One region of the Gordonia sp. LMA167 genome, then DNA from elsewhere that is predicted to be linked to it. Evidence: riboswitches for the same ligand, from Rfam matches in the RefSeq annotation. Region 1 holds a riboswitch; the other holds the start of a gene.
What was found. Region 1 has a riboswitch for cyclic di-AMP ahead of ACVT6V_RS21645 (C40 family peptidase). Riboswitches for the same ligand answer to the same signal wherever they lie in the genome.

Region 2: linked by a shared signal. The riboswitch ahead of ACVT6V_RS10325 (transglycosylase family protein) and the one ahead of ACVT6V_RS21645 (C40 family peptidase) in region 1 are both predicted to bind cyclic di-AMP.

The regions. Positions count from the first base shown of each region.
Region 1 is NZ_CM176708.1:4,762,826-4,770,421, forward strand. It holds gene ACVT6V_RS21635 (hypothetical protein) at 1-1,234, opposite strand, end outside; gene ACVT6V_RS21640 (C40 family peptidase) at 1,303-2,325, opposite strand; gene ACVT6V_RS21645 (C40 family peptidase) at 2,513-3,193, opposite strand; cyclic di-AMP (ydaO/yuaA leader) riboswitch at 3,208-3,390, opposite strand; gene ACVT6V_RS21650 (DEDD exonuclease domain-containing protein) at 3,971-5,734, shown strand; gene ACVT6V_RS21655 (Lrp/AsnC family transcriptional regulator) at 5,880-6,158, shown strand; gene trpD (anthranilate phosphoribosyltransferase) at 6,201-7,277, opposite strand; gene ACVT6V_RS21665 (hypothetical protein) at 7,303-7,596, opposite strand, start outside.
Region 2 is NZ_CM176708.1:2,289,871-2,297,466, reverse strand. It holds gene ACVT6V_RS10350 (cold-shock protein) at 1-50, opposite strand, end outside; gene ACVT6V_RS10345 (hypothetical protein) at 295-504, shown strand; gene ACVT6V_RS10340 (flavin reductase family protein) at 507-1,049, shown strand; gene moaA (GTP 3',8-cyclase MoaA) at 1,046-2,134, shown strand; gene ACVT6V_RS10330 (MoaD/ThiS family protein) at 2,141-2,389, shown strand; cyclic di-AMP (ydaO/yuaA leader) riboswitch at 2,642-2,826, shown strand; gene ACVT6V_RS10325 (transglycosylase family protein) at 2,834-3,478, shown strand; gene ACVT6V_RS10320 (DUF6328 family protein) at 4,145-4,651, opposite strand; gene ACVT6V_RS10315 (molybdenum cofactor biosynthesis protein MoaE) at 4,651-5,103, opposite strand; gene ACVT6V_RS10310 (MogA/MoaB family molybdenum cofactor biosynthesis protein) at 5,103-5,600, opposite strand; gene moaC (cyclic pyranopterin monophosphate synthase MoaC) at 5,625-6,086, opposite strand; gene ACVT6V_RS10300 (hypothetical protein) at 6,253-6,489, opposite strand; gene ACVT6V_RS10295 (helicase-associated domain-containing protein) at 6,554-7,596, shown strand, end outside.

The sequences.
Region 1 (7,596 bases):
CCGGAACCTCACCCGCGCGGATCCGCGTGGCCAGATTCGGTGCCGCATCGTCGAAACGCACGTAGGTGCCCTTGCGACCGACGTACTCGGGCACTCCCTCGGTGATCCACAAGGGGGCGCCGGGCGACGTGCTGACCCGCGCCGCGACGTGGGTCAGTTCGTGACGTAACACCACCCCGAGTGCAGGTTCCGGGAGGTCAGCCGAGCTCGGGGTCAGGATCACGCGCTGCCCGACCGCTTCGCGGGCATCGGTGTCCACGCGTGTGAAGACGGTTGCCGCGGCAGCCCCGGTGACGTCGGTGCCGGCACTCCCCGACAGGAGACGGAACTGCTCCGGCGTCTGCGTGGCGACCACCACTGCCCGCTGAGGCCAGTCATCCCCCCAGAAGTCGGTGACCGAGGCCACAGCGCCGGGCAGCAACCGGCGCACCTTGGCAACCTCGGAATCGGTGCCGGCGTAGGACGTGATGACCGACGTGCCGCCGCCGGTGTGGACATCGGAGGCGGCGAGTCCGGGCAGATCCCACATCTGGGTGGGTGGCGCGGTACCGCCGATCGCTGTGGAATCCCCGACGACCTTCCAGTCGTCGCCATACCGCGCCATCACGAGTTGCAGATCCACCATGATGTCGGGTTCGTCAACGCCCGGCGTCGTGGCACCACCGAGCGCATAATGCAGCTCCACCGGCGCCACCCAGGAGTCCGAGCTGCCCTGTGCGTCCAATCGCCCCTGCAGAGCGGGCGGAACAAGAACCTCGGCCTCGTTGGTGGGCGCGATCTCGTAGCGAAACTCCTTGAGTCGCAGCGCCGTGCCGCGTGGCGGAACCGGCGCAGGCGATGACGGCGATGCAGGCGGCCGTGACGCAGCCGAACGTGACGCAGCCGAACGTGACGCAGCCGAACGTGACGCCGACGACTCGGCGGTCGGCGCGGCCGACCTGCTCGCCGCTGTCTCGGCGTGCACGACGCGGCCGGAGAAATCGGCTGCCGCGACCTGCAGGCGAGCGCGAAAGGCCGGTGACGCCGCCGGATCGATGAGTGGGGCCAGGCGCGCCCCGTCACCGGCAAGGATCGCGGCACTCAGGTCATCGAGAGTGCTCTGCACCCCGGCCGCGCGTTGCTCTTCGAAGACGTTGACCGCAGTCGTCGTGCTGCTCGATGGACTGACCGCGGTCTGCGCATCCGTACAGCCGGCCGTCCCCGCCGCCACGAGTACAGCGAGGCCGATCGACATCGGCGCGGTCCACATTCGGCGGGGTACGTCGGCGCCGATCACCCGTACGCGCCCATGCGAAGCGTCACTCAGTACCGGCGGGCGGTGTTGTACGGTCCGGCATCATCGATCGGGACGACCTTCACCGGCACACCGAACGTGGATGCGTGGATCACATACCCGTCGCCGACGTACATGCCGACGTGATGTGCGGTCGGGTAATAGATGATGAGGTCGCCCGGCTGCAGGTCCTTGCGGTCGACCGGTCGGCCGGCACCCATCTGGGCTTCGCTCGAACGTGGCAGGGTCTTGCCTGCCTGACGGTAGGCCCAGACCATCAGGCCCGAGCAGTCGAAGGAGTTCGGGCCCGTCGCACCCCATACGTAGGGATCACCGATGCGGGTCAGCGCCGCCTGGACGGCGACGAGTTCGGGCGAGGTGCCCTTCGGGATGAAGCGAGGGTCGAAATCGAACTTGGGTCCCCGCAGCGCGGCGAGCTGCTTGCCGGTCATCGACTCGTACACGGCTCGGATCTGGATCGCCTGCAGCTGGAGGTTGGCCTGCTTGGCCTGGAGTTCCCCACGGGTCTTCTCCGCGGCAGCCACCGCGGTTGTGGCATCGGCTGCGGTCTTGTCGGCGGCCGCCTTCGCCGCCAGCGTCGTGCGGCGCGCGTCTTTCAGACCCTGCAGATCGTGCGCCGCCTGGCGGGAGATCAGCTCGAGGCCGGACATCTGGTCGAGCAACGACTGCGGCGAGTCACTCACCAGCACCGCGTAGAGCCGGTTGACCCGCGCACCCTTGTAACTGGCGCGGACCACCGAGTCGACACGGTCCTGATAGCTCTCCAGGCGCTGCTCGGTGGACGTCAGGTTTCGATCTGCCTCAGCGGACGCCTTCTTCGCATCTGCCACGATGGCACGCTGTTTGTCGTACTCGATCTTGGCATTGTGCATCGCCTCGGCCGACTGCTCGGCGGCGTCGCTGAGTTTCTTGTACTGCGTCAGCAACTGGTCCGGTGTGCGAACCGGCGCGGCCGAGGCATCACCCGCCCCGCCCGCCGAGACCAGTTGACACAGCGACAAGATCGAGACCATCACCGCGGCCGCGAGCATCGCCGGCACGGACCGCTTGCGTGCGGGCGACCATCCGGCTACCACGCTTGTCACTTCTCCTCCACCGATAACCCCCCGGCACCAGGCCCGATGACCGTGTCGGATCATCGAGGGCCCTGGTGATCTGGTTGGGCGGACCACGCAGTTCGCGCGGTCCGCCCAACAAAGCTCACATCGTGGCCGATGCTCAGTAGCGTCGTATCCCGGTGACCGACCAGTTGCTCACCTTGTCCTTCTTCACCGGCACACCGTAGGTCGACGCGTGCACGAAGGTCCCGTTACCGACGTAGAGGCCCGCGTGCCCGCCCCCGTTGAAGATCAGCACGTCGCCGGGCTTGGCCTGCGCGATCGATGCCACCGGACGTCCGCCGCCCAGCTGTCCGTAGCTGTCGCGCGGAATGGTCTTACCGGCCTGCTTGTACGAGTAGTAGACGAGGCCCGAGCAGTCGAAAGCGTTCGGGCCGGCGGAACCGTATGAATACGGTGAGCCGATCTTGCTCTCGGCGACCCGGACGGCCTTCTGCGCCGCGGTGGGCTGGGCGCCGAGCAGGCCGCCACCACCCTTGGGCCGGAACTGCTGCGGGATCTGATCACCGTTGAGGCCGGGCACGGTGAAGGTGCCGAGATTCGGGATCTCGACGCTGGCGCCGGGCGACTTGGCCGCCGGCGTGGCCTTGGGTTGCTGGGGGACCTGCTTGGTATCGACCCCAGGAAGCTCGAAACTGCCGAGGTTCGGCATTTGCACGGGCGCTGCGAGCGCCGGGCCGGCGACAGCTGCCAGCGAGCCGACGGTGATCGACCCTGCGACGACCGCGCGCTTGGCTACCTTGCTGCCGCGGTTGGGCTGCTCCAAACGATGTTTGGCCACGAAGCGACTTCTCCTTGCTCTCCCTTCGACCGCCTACCGAGTTAGCTGTCGGGTTCGGGCCGGAAGAATGGCCCTACACGGCAGACTCGACGACGCGTGACACGTCGCCGGGCATGCGCGATTCACCCCAATTCGGATCGCTCCGAAAACTGATGGTTCCCCGGTTCGCCCAGAGGGCGATTGAGCGGTGACCTGTCCAGACCACTCCTGTTGGAGCGGGACGCTCTGAAAGGTCTCGGAAAGGTTACGAAATCGGATGCGGGTCTGTCCACCGACCCTCGGGGCCCCGAAATCCGAGTCCGACTCACCCAGCCCGCAATATCCGGAGACGACGCTCAGAAACGCCACTCTGAACTGCAGTTTTACCTTTTCTTGCAGATACTGCAGAGTCTCTGGTGACCATTGCAGCGGAGACGAAAACATCGATCGCGGCGTCGATCGCAGCGTCGGCGGAGGCCGCCGTTTCCGTGACCTTTCCTCCACCTTCACCGGTGGGGTTTTCGCAGTTGGGAGGGTCGAACAGCACCTGCATCATGCACCCGTCGCAGGCGACCGGACGGACCGGGCAGGTCTGGCAGTCTACGTACATGTGTGATCTCCATCTCATTTGAGTCGGTGGGCATGTCGACGGCCGTCAAACCGGACGATCAGCGCCATGCGTCACATGTGAAGGAGAGTAGGAACCCGCACCGACAGATCCGGCCGGGCGACACCGACAACGGGTGAAATCACACCCTCCCCGCCTGTCACATCCGAATCTGTCGTTACGTCGAACTAATGTTCGCAACCGTGGTGCACTCATCGGCCGGGACCGGCGGACAACTCACCTTCGCGGACCTCGACGACGGCGACGACTTCTCGGATCGCTCGCTGTTCGACACCACGTTGGTCGTGGTCGACCTCGAGACGACCGGTGGCAGCGCCACCGCAGACCGCATCACCGAGATCGGGGCCGTGAAGATCCGCGGCGGTGAGGTGCTCGGTGAGTTCGCCACTCTCGTCGACCCCGGCTGCCCCATCCCGCCCAAGATCGTCACCCTCACCGGCATCACCGAGGCCATGGTCAGTGACGCACCGGCGATCGGCGAGGTCCTCATGTCCTTCGTGGAGTTCGCCCGCGGTTCGATCCTCGTGGCCCACAACGCGCGGTTCGACATGGGCTTTCTGCGGCAGAACGCGGCGCGACTCGGAATCGACTGGCCCTTCGACATCAGCCTCTGCACGGTCACCATGGCCCGCCGGATCCTGAGCCGCGACGAGGCGCCCACGGTCCGGCTGTCCGCACTCGCGGACCTGTTCGACGTCACGGTCCGCCCCACGCACCGAGCCCTCGACGACGCACGGGCCACCGTCGAGGTCTTTCATCGCCTGCTCGAGCGCGTCGGCAACCAGGGCGTGTCGACCTATGGCGAGCTCACCGCGTACCTTCCGCGCCGGACGACGCGCCTGCGCGCCAAACGCGCTCTGGCGCAGGATCTTCCGTCACTCCCAGGCGTCTACATGTTCCGCGGGCCGTCCGATGAGGTGCTCTACGTGGGCACCACGGTCAACCTGCGGCGTCGGGTGATGTCGTACTTCACCGGAAACGACCCCCGCCGACGCATCGGCGAGATGGTGAACCTGGCGACGCGTGTCGACCACGTGGAGTGCGCCCACGCCCTCGAAGCCGGCGTCCGCGAACTGCGGCTTCTGGCCGCCCATGCTCCTGCCTACAACCGCCGCTCGACCCAACCGCACCGCGGCTGGTGGGTCGTGCTGACCGCCGAGCGCTTTCCGCGCCTCAAGGTCTCCCGGACACCCACCGAGGACTGCATCGGGCCGATCGGAAATCGCACATCTGCCACCACCATCGCTGAACTGATCTCCCAGGCCACGGGATTGCGCAGCTGCACAACACGATTGGGATCCGCATCACACCATTGGTGCCGTTCCGAGGCGGCCGGCGGCCCACGCATCGGTGGATGTCACGCCGCGTCCGACCGTCCACTGACACTGCCCGACTACCTGCCGCGCGTGTCCACCACACGCGATCTGCTGTCCGGCGACTCGGATGCCCCCCTCATCACACTGACCGAGCGACTCGCGCGACTGTCCGAGGCTCACATGTTCGAGAGTGCCGCGCGCCACCGGGACCGCGTGTCGGAGACGATCGACGCCCTCGCGCGGTGTCAGCGCCTCGGCGCGCTGTGTTCGATCGCCGAGCTGGTGGTGGCGCACCCCGACGATGATCGGGGATGGGAACTGGCGGTGATCCGATACGGCCGCCTGGCCAGTGCGGGTGTCGCCCGCCGGGGCATCCCGCCCATGCCCGTGGTGGACACGCTGATTTCCGCTGCCCAGACGGTCGTACCCGACGCCGGCCCGCTGCGGGGGGCGCCACCCGAGGAGGCCGGCCTTCTGTACCGCTGGGTCACCGCGCCCCGTACCCGGATCGTCACCACCACCGAACCGTTCGCGCTACCCGGCGCCTGCGCCGAGCGATGGTCGGCGTGGTCGCAGACGGCGCGTGCCGCCCGAGAGGCGCCCCGGCGCGCCGGGTGACCTCCTGCGAGAGTGATCCGACCCGGACCTCACCGAGCCCACCCTCCCGCCGACCGCACCGACCCCCGCGGCCACCGCCCGCGGTCGCACGCGCCCGGCACGCACCGCGCACAGACGTCCGGCGGCGCGCATTACTGTGTCAACCATGATCACCGCCATCGTCCTGATCCACGCCGACGTCCACCAGATCCCGGAGACCGCGCAGGCCGTGGCCGACATCCCCGGCGTCTCCGAGGTGTACTCCTGTGCCGGCGATGTGGATCTGATCGCGAAGATCAAGGTGCGCGATCATGAGCAGATCGCCGACGTGGTCACCGACAAGATCAACCGATTGCCCGGCGTGAACCGCAGCGCCACGCACATCGCATTTCGCAGCTACTCCAGTTCCGATGTCGAGGGCGGCTTCTCCATCGGCGAGCAATGATCGCGCGCCCGCCGATCGTCGGCCGGCCGAGCCGCGCGATGATCAGCGGGCCGCTGCGGACAACTCCGAACTGAGCGTCGCCCAGCGGTCGAGCACGCGTGTCGCCTCGCCGCTGTCGATCGCGGCGGCCGCGCGCTCCATCGCCGCGCCCATGGCATCGGTCAGCTCGGCTCCCGACATCGAAGCCTGCTGTTCGAACGCGACAATGGCTCCTGCGGCGTTGAGCAGGACCGCATCGCGCACCGGTCCGCGTGTGCCTGCGAAGAGGTCGCGAGCGATCGCCGCGTTCACCGTCGCGTCCCCGCCCTGGAGCGCGGCCAGCTGCACTCGACCGACGCCCAGATCTGCGGGATCGAGCGTGAGCCGGTGCACGTCGCCGTCGACCACCTGCCACACCGTCGAGGTGGTGGTCGTGGTCAGCTCGTCGAGCCCGTCATCGCCGCGGACAACCAGCACCGAACTCCCCCGCTCGGCGAACGACTGCGCCAGCACCGGTGCGAGATCCACGAATGCGCATCCGATGAGACCCGCACGGGGTCGTGCCGGATTGGTCAGCGGACCCAGCACATTGAAGACGGTGGGGATGCCGATCTGACTGCGGGGCGGACCGGTGAACCGGAAGGCCGGATGGAACACCGGCGCGAAACAGAAGCCGATCCCGACCTCGTCGACACACCGCGCCACATCCGCGGCGCCCAGGCCGATCGACACCCCGAGCGCCTCGAGCACGTCGGCACCGCCGCTCTTCGACGACGCCGCACGATTGCCGTGCTTGACCACCGGGATCCCGGCGGCGGCGATGACCACGGAGGTCATCGTGGAGATGTTCACGGTGTGCGAACGATCGCCGCCCGTACCCACGACGTCCACCGCCGGCCGGGAGATCTCGACGAGCGTGGCGTGCTCGAGCATCGCCGACGCCAGCCCGCGCAACTCCGCCGACGCCGCCCCCTTCATCTTCACGCCGACGCCGAACGCGGCGATCTGCGCACCGGTCGCGGCGTCGCTCATGATCTCGTTCATCGCCCAGGAGGCCTCCTCGACGGTCAGGTCGATCCCGTCGGTGACGCGCCCGAGAATCTGCGGCCAGGTGTACGCGGAAGGGTCCGTGCTGCTCACAGTGCAAACAGTAGTGGGGACGGCGTCAGCCGCGCGCCACCGGTCGTTGCAGGACCTGCCATCTGGTCACGGTGCCACCGTGGCGCGCACCGAGGCCGGCCATCCGGGACCGTTCCTGCGACAGGTGCAGCGCGTCGAGAAGTTGTCGTCGGGCCAGCACGAGCACAACCGTGTCCGGGTCGTCCGAAACGTCGCCGGCGTCGGCGGCGTCGAGCCTCTCGTACCCGTCGAGTCCGGCGATCCGCGCGGCCTCGTCCACACGATCCGCGGCGAGCCGCAGCACATGACGGAGCACCACTTCGTCGTCGGGCCGCCAGGT
Region 2 (7,596 bases), 2.5 Mb from region 1:
AAGCCGAAGCCCTTTTCCGCGTCGTACCACTTCACCTTGCCGGTCGGCACTGTGCTCACCCTCATCTGTATTTCGGAAATCTGCATTTCGGACGTGTCATGACAAAAGCGCCCCTCACCTGATCAACAGCTGGCCCCATCGCGGGCCCGGCTCCACATCAGATGAGCAGAGGCGCCTATGAGCATTCAGTCTAGCCAACCGATCTGCGCCCGGTCACATGGAATACCCCACCAGCACCGCACCCAAAGGACCAGGCACCCTCCAGGCATCAGCGGTGTGATCTACCGTGGAAGCATGAAGCGCGGACCGTCCCCACGACTGCTGCAGGCAGCCGTGATCGTCTTCGCCGTCGGACTGGCGGCGATCGTGGCCCTGTTCGTGACGCCCATCGTCACCGACGGTGGCACGGCACCCACGGTCGTCTACGTGCTGACGATGTGCGCACCCCTCGGGTTCGTGTTGGGTCTCATCTTCGCCTTGCGGTCGGGCCGGAGGGTGCGGTGAGCATCGACGCTGCGCTCCCACTCGCCGGCGATCTCACGTCGGCGGAGGATTCCGCCACTCTCAAACGCGCGTACAGCTGCTTTCCGTCCGGCGTCGTCGCGGTCGCCTGCCATCTCGCCGGCCACAACGGGACCGCCGAACTGGCCGGGATGGCCGCGAGCGCCTTCACCACGGTCTCGCTCGATCCGCCGCTGGTGTCACTATGCGTGCAGAACAGCTCCACCACGTGGCCGCGGCTTCGGGAAGCCCCCGCAATCGGTGTCAGCGTGTTCGCCCGCGACCAATCCGCCCTCTGCCGTCAGCTCGCCGGTCCGAGCGAGACACGATTCGACGGCATCACGCCGTCGCGCACCGACGACGGAGCCGTGTTCATCCCGGACGCCGCCGCCGGCCTCTCCTGCTCGCTGTACAACGAGATCCCGGCGGGCGACCACACCCTGGTCCTGCTGCGCATCGAGGCCCTGCGTTGCGATCCCGACGTGGAGCCGCTCGTCTTCCATGCCAGTACGTTCCGATCGCTCGAAGCACTCAGGAACGGCTCATGACCATCGTCGCCCTCGGCCTGCCGACCACCCCGTCACCCGACCCGGGTGCGGTCGCCGACGCACCGACCAGCGGCCCGCTGCGGGACCGCTTCGGACGCATCGTGACCGACCTGCGGGTGTCGGTGACGGATCGATGCAATCTGCGGTGCACCTACTGCATGCCGGCCGAAGGGCTGCAGTGGTTGCCCACCGACGAAGTGCTCACGACCGCGGAACTGGAACGGGTGATCACCGTTGCGGTCCGCGACCTCGGTATCCGATCGATTCGCTTCACCGGTGGGGAACCGCTACTCCGACGCGATCTCGAGCAGCTGATCAGCACTGTCTCGGCGTTGCCCGCCCGGCCCGAGATCGCGATGACGACCAACGGACTCGGACTCGCCCGACGCATCGACGGTCTGGTGGCCGCCGGTCTGAACCGGGTGAATGTGTCGCTCGACACCGTGGACCGGGATCGGTTCGCCGAGATCACCCGCCGCGACCGCCTCGACGATGTCGTGATGGGAATGGCCGCGGCGCACCGCGCCGGCCTGCCCGTCAAGGTCAATGCGGTCCTCGCGGGCCACGAAGATCTCCCGCGGCTGCCCGATCTGCTGCTCTTCTGCCTCGAACACGGATATCAGCTGCGCATCATCGAGCAGATGCCCCTCGACGCCGACCATCAGTGGGACCGGTCGTCGATGGTGACCGCCGACGAGATCCTCGCGGCGCTGGCATCGCGCTTCACCCTGCTCCCCGATCCTCGCCCCCGGGGCAGCGCCCCCGCCGCGACATGGCTGGTGGAGGGGTACGACGTCGACGGCGAGCCGGCACGGGTCGGCGTCATCGCTTCGGTCACGCGCCCCTTCTGCGGCGACTGCGATCGCACCCGGCTGACCGCCGACGGCGAGTTGCGGAACTGCCTGTTCGCCGAATCGGAGACGGACCTGCGCTCGCTTCTGCGCAGCGGACTTCCCGACGATGAGCTCGACGTCGCGATCGCCCAGCGATGGCGCGGCAACACGTGGGTCAAGAAGGCCGGCCACGGCGTCAACGATCCCGGATTCCACCAACCGACCCGGCCGATGTCGGCCATCGGGGGCTGACGACCCGTGCAACTCACCGTCCGATTCTTCGCTGCCGCGCGCGCGGCCGCCGGGACCGAATCCACGGTCGTCGAGCTCGAGGCCGACGTCACTCTCGGCGAACTCGAGACTCTCCTGGCGTCCGGCGACGCCAACCTCGCGCGGGTCCTCGCCCGCTGCTCGTATCTGCGCGATTCGGTCGCACTCTGCGACCGCACCGCCCGACTGGGTCGCTGCGAAACCCTCGACGTGTTGCCGCCGTTTGCGGGTGGCTGAGACCACAATCCTGTTGTGACCTTCCTCACATAACGGATCGGTCACGAGAAGGACACAAGTCGACTATCGACCCGTGATCAGGCACGACGCCAAAACTGGGTCGAAAGCCCAACTCGGGCGCGGAAAATGGGCTTGCCAACAACGTGATTCGTGGTGCCAGACGTCGTAGTGTGACTGAACGACGCCCATGGGGGGTCACAAGCAAGTAACCAAATGCATACCGTCCCGGCGACCGCGCCGAACCTCGCTCCGCCGCCAGGGACGCCAGTACGACATCTAGGAGCGAGGACGGGGGACCCACCTCCCGAACAGAGATCCGGGCGTCAGACCGACGCCCTTGGGGTTAAGTCCCGGCGTGACGTTCACGTCGCGCCGAGACCGGGCACCTCTCGCCCGAACCCGACAGCTGACTTCGTAGGCGCGTGGAGAGAGGAAATACCAGCTATGTCCGGACGTCACCGCAAACCGTCGACCACCACGACCACCAAGACCTTCGCAAAGGTCGCCCTCACCGGCGCCGTCCTGGGCGGCGGTGCGGCACTACTGGGCACCGGCTCGGCGAACGCAGCCACCGACGCCGAGTGGAACCAGGTCGCCCAGTGTGAGTCGGGCGGCAACTGGGCCATCAACACCGGCAACGGCTACCAGGGCGGCCTGCAGTTCAGCCCGAGCACCTGGGCCGGACACGGCGGCACCCAGTTCGCGCCGAGCGCCGACCAGGCCACCCGCGAACAGCAGATCGTCGTCGCCGAGCGCGTTCTCGCCTCGCAGGGCAAGGGAGCATGGCCGGTCTGTGGCACGGGCCTGTCCGGCGCCACCCAGCGCACCGCTCCGGCCGTCCAGACGCCGGCTCTGCCGCAGCTGCCCACCCTGCCTGCGCCGTTCAATTGGTCGACCACTCCTGAGGCCAAGACCACCAACGACGTGAAGACGCAGATCGACAAGGCGCTCGGCCAGGCCGTCGAGAACAACAAGATCAACCCCGAGGTCGAGAACCTGTGGAAGGCCGCCAAGCAGAGCGGCTACGAGCTCACCCCGGATCAGATCAAGCTGTTCAACCAGCACAAGGATCAGCTGCCCACTCCCTGAGCGCAGTAGTTGACACCAGCCCATACGGGCCCACAGTCGAAGGGCCCCGCACGATGGCCATGAGCCCGTGCGGGGCCCTTGTCCATTTCCGGGGTAGGCCGGAGATCCAGCGGAGGGGTGTTTCCCCGATCCCTGAGGAACCCCGGAGCGCCAGCGGACGGGTGTTCCCCCGATCCCTGAGGAACCCCGGAGCGCCAGCGGAGGGGTGTTTCCCCGATCCCTGAGGAACCCCGGAGCGCCAGCGGAGGGGTGTTTCCCCGATCCCTGAGGAACCCCGGAGCGCCAGCGGAGGGGTGTTTCCCCGATCCCTGAGGAACCCCGGAGCGCCAGCGGAGGGGTGTTTCCCCGATCCCTGAGGAACCCCGGAGCGCCAGCGGAGGGGTGTCACGAAGGGGCCCTTCGTGACGCATCCTCGCAAGCTCGGAGGCTCCTCAGGGACCGGGGTGGTAACGCAGGCTCGGAGGCTCCTCAGGGACCGGGGTGGTAACGCCGGCTCGGAGGCTCCTCAGGGACCGGGGTGGTAACGCCGGCTCGGCGGCTCCTCAGGGACCGGGGTGGTAACGCCGGCCAGGAGCTTCCTCAGGGACCGGGTGGTAGCGCTCGGATGTTCTCAGGGACCGGGGTGGTGACGGCTCAAGACCGGGTGGTGAGGTCGGTCCCCGTGGGTCAGTTGACGTCGCCGGAGCGACGTCGCTCGCGCATCGGCAGGATCACCCAGATCACCACGAACACCAGCAGTGTGGTCGTGCCCGCGACCACCGCGGCCGCCGTGCCGAGCACGACGCTGAAGATCAGCGAGAGCACCCCTGTCATCGCCAGGCCGAGAAAGCCCAGCCCGATTAGCGCGAACACATGGGATCTGGCCACCAGATCGGCGACCGCGTGCTGGCGGAACAGCAATCGATGCAGCGCCACCGGCGCGATCAGCATCACTGCTGACAGCACCGAGAAGACCAGGCTGACAAGATAGACCAGCTGCTGTAAGTCGCTCAGTTCGGTGAACCGCTGCTGGAACGGGATCGTCAGCATGAGCCCGGTCAGGATCTGTACTCCGGTCTGCGCGACCCGCAGCTCCTGCAGCAGGCTCGCCCAGTTCCGATCGAGCCGTTGGGTCCGCGTCTCGTTGCGCTCCGGGTCACGGTCCGGTGTGGCACCGCCGTCGCCGGCGGTCATCAGGCAGACCCGACCCACTCATCGGTGCCGTCGGAGAAGAACTGGTGCTTCCACACCGGCAACCGCGCCTTCACCTCGTCGACCATGCGCGAGCAGGTCTCGAAGGCCGCCCGACGATGGTCGGCGGCAACGGCCACCACGAACGCCACGTCACCGATCGCGAGATCACCCACGCGGTGCGACACGGCTACGGCCCGCACTCCCTGCGCGGCGTCGATCACCTCCGCGACGACCTCCTCGAGCACCTGCTGAGCGGTCGGGTGCGCACTGTAGGACAGTCGGGTCACCGTGCGTCCGTCGTCGTGGTCGCGCACCGCCCCGGTGAACCCGACGATCGCGCCGGCCGCGCCATCGGCGGCCTCGGCGACCAGCGATTCGTGTTCGGCGACCCCGATCACGGTGTCGGAGAGGTGCGCTCGCGCGATAAGCGCACCAGAATTCGGACGGACCATCAATGATCACCTCCACGAATCTGATCCAACGCGTGAATCAGCACGCTGTCGAGCACGGACAAACCGTCACGTACCCCACCGACCGACCCCGGCAGGTTGACCACCAGCGTCGTGCCCGCCACTCCGGCCACACCGCGGGACAGCACCGCGGTCGGCACCTGCGGGAGTCCGGCCGACCGCACTGCGTCGGCGAGTCCCGGAATCTCGAAGTCGACCAGAGCCCGGGTTTCCTCGGGCGTCCGGTCGGTCGGCGTCAGTCCCGTTCCACCGGTGGTGATCACCACGTCGACCCCGGCGTATACCCCGGCGCGGATCGCGTCACCCACAGGTTTGCCGTCGGAGACGACGATGTGCTCCTCGACGACGAAACTTCGCGCCGTGAGCCACTCACTGATGACGGGGCCCGAGCGATCGGGGTACTCACCGCGGCTCGCCCGGGTCGACGCAACGACGATCCGCGCCACCCGAGACCCGGCGTTCGCCGACTCGTCACTCACGGCGCCACTCACTCACGATGCCACTCACTCACGGTGCCACGGCCCTGATTTGCCGCCGGTCTTCTCCAGCAGTCGGATGTTGTTCATCGATGCCCGGCGATCGACGGCCTTGACCATGTCGTGCAGGGTCAGCCCGGTCACCGCGACAGCGGTGAGCGCCTCCATCTCGACCCCCGTCTGACCACTGGTGCCGACCGTCGCGGTGACATCGATGTGGTCATCGCCGATCGCGAAATCGACCTCCACCGACGACAACGCCAGCTGATGACACAACGGGATGAGTTCATCGGTGCGCTTGGCAGCCATGATCCCGGCGATTCTGGCGGTGGCCAGGACATCACCTTTGGGGAGTTTGCGATCGCTGAGCAACGAGATCACCTCGGCGGTGGTCGAGAACGTGCCACCGGCCACCGCACGCCGCACGGTCGCAGCTTTGCCACCGACATCCACCATGCGCGCGGCGCCGGCCGAGTCGATATGACTCAGGCCGGTCTGATCCGGCCCGCTGGAACTCGGCCCGCTCGCTGCGCTCCCGGCGCCGCTGGAACTCGGCCCGCTCGCTGCGCTCCCGGCGCCGCTGGAACTCGGCCCGCTCGCTGCGCTCCCGGCGCCGGTCGGACCCGAATGCTGCTCCTGCTCGGACACCCGCAGGTCAGCGGTTGATGACCGTCTTCGGCTGGACGTAGGGCAGCTCGTCGAGCGGCAGCGGGAACTCGACGTCCCCGAACGGCGACAGCGCGCCGGAGAGTCCGGCGGCGAACTCGGAGACCGCGTGAGCAGCGTCGCCGCCGTCCCCGTCCTTCGGCCAGCCGTTGTCGACATACTTCTTCTTCTCAGCCACGCGCTCATTGTGCCATGTGGCGTTCTCAGCCGTCCCGCCGAAGGCCATCGCCGGCGTGTGCTCCGAGCCTGCGCCGACGTACGACGATCGCCCGCTCAGTAGAATCGGCCGAATGAGTGCGGATGACCAGGATTTACGCCTGGCCGATGATCTGACGCTGCGCGATGACGACGCGCTCGTCGAGTTGCTCACCGCACGCCCCGATCTCGCCTCCCCGCCGCCCGCCGGCTCCGGGGTGCTGGCGTCGCGAGCGCTGTCGGCGGCCTCCTCGGCCTTGGCCGGCGAGAACCTGGACCTGCTCGCGGTGGCCGTCCTCGAGCAGGCCATCAGATCGAGCACCGAGGGCTCGGGCCGCATCCCCGCGCCGACCAGCGTCGACGCCATCGTCGCGAAACTCTCCGGCCGGGCGGAGCGTGCCGACATCATCGACCGGCTTCGGTTGCTGCGCAGCCGTGCGCTGCTCTGGGGACCCGATGACACGCTGTGGTCGGGAGCGCATGCGCCCGCGGCCCTGCCCTGGCGTGCCCACCACCTCACCGGTCCACTCGCTGACAAGACCCCCGACGACCTGCGCGCGATGATCGACGGCCTCGACGAACGCCAGCGGGGTCTGCTCGAGACCCTGTCCCGTGGACCCGCGTTGGGCCGCAGCCGCGATGCCGCGCCCAATGCGGATCCCGAGCAGCCGGTCCCTCGGCTGATCGCCGCGGGGTTGCTCGCACGCATCGACGATCAGACCGTCGAGTTGCCACCGATGGTGGGCCAGATCCTGCGCGGCGAGCCCCCGTTGCGCACCGACGATCTACGCTCGCCGGCGCTGCACGAGGCGAAGGCGAAGGCACGCTTCTCCCGCGGCGCGCTCGAGGGCGCCGCCGGTGGCGAGGCACTCGAGCTGATCCGGCACACCACCACGCTGATCGGTGCGCTCGGGGCGACTCCCGCTGCCGTGCTGCGCAGCGGCGCGCTCGGCGTCCGCGAGCTACGCCGCCTGGCGAAAGTGACCGGGCTCGAGCAACAGCGCGTCTCCTTCATCGCCGAACTGCTCGCCTACCTGCGACTCATCGACGCCGGATTCCCGGACCCGCCGCCGCCGTCGGACACCGGCGAGCAGGCCTTCGCCCCCACCCCTGCGGCCGACAGCTGGATACACCAGCC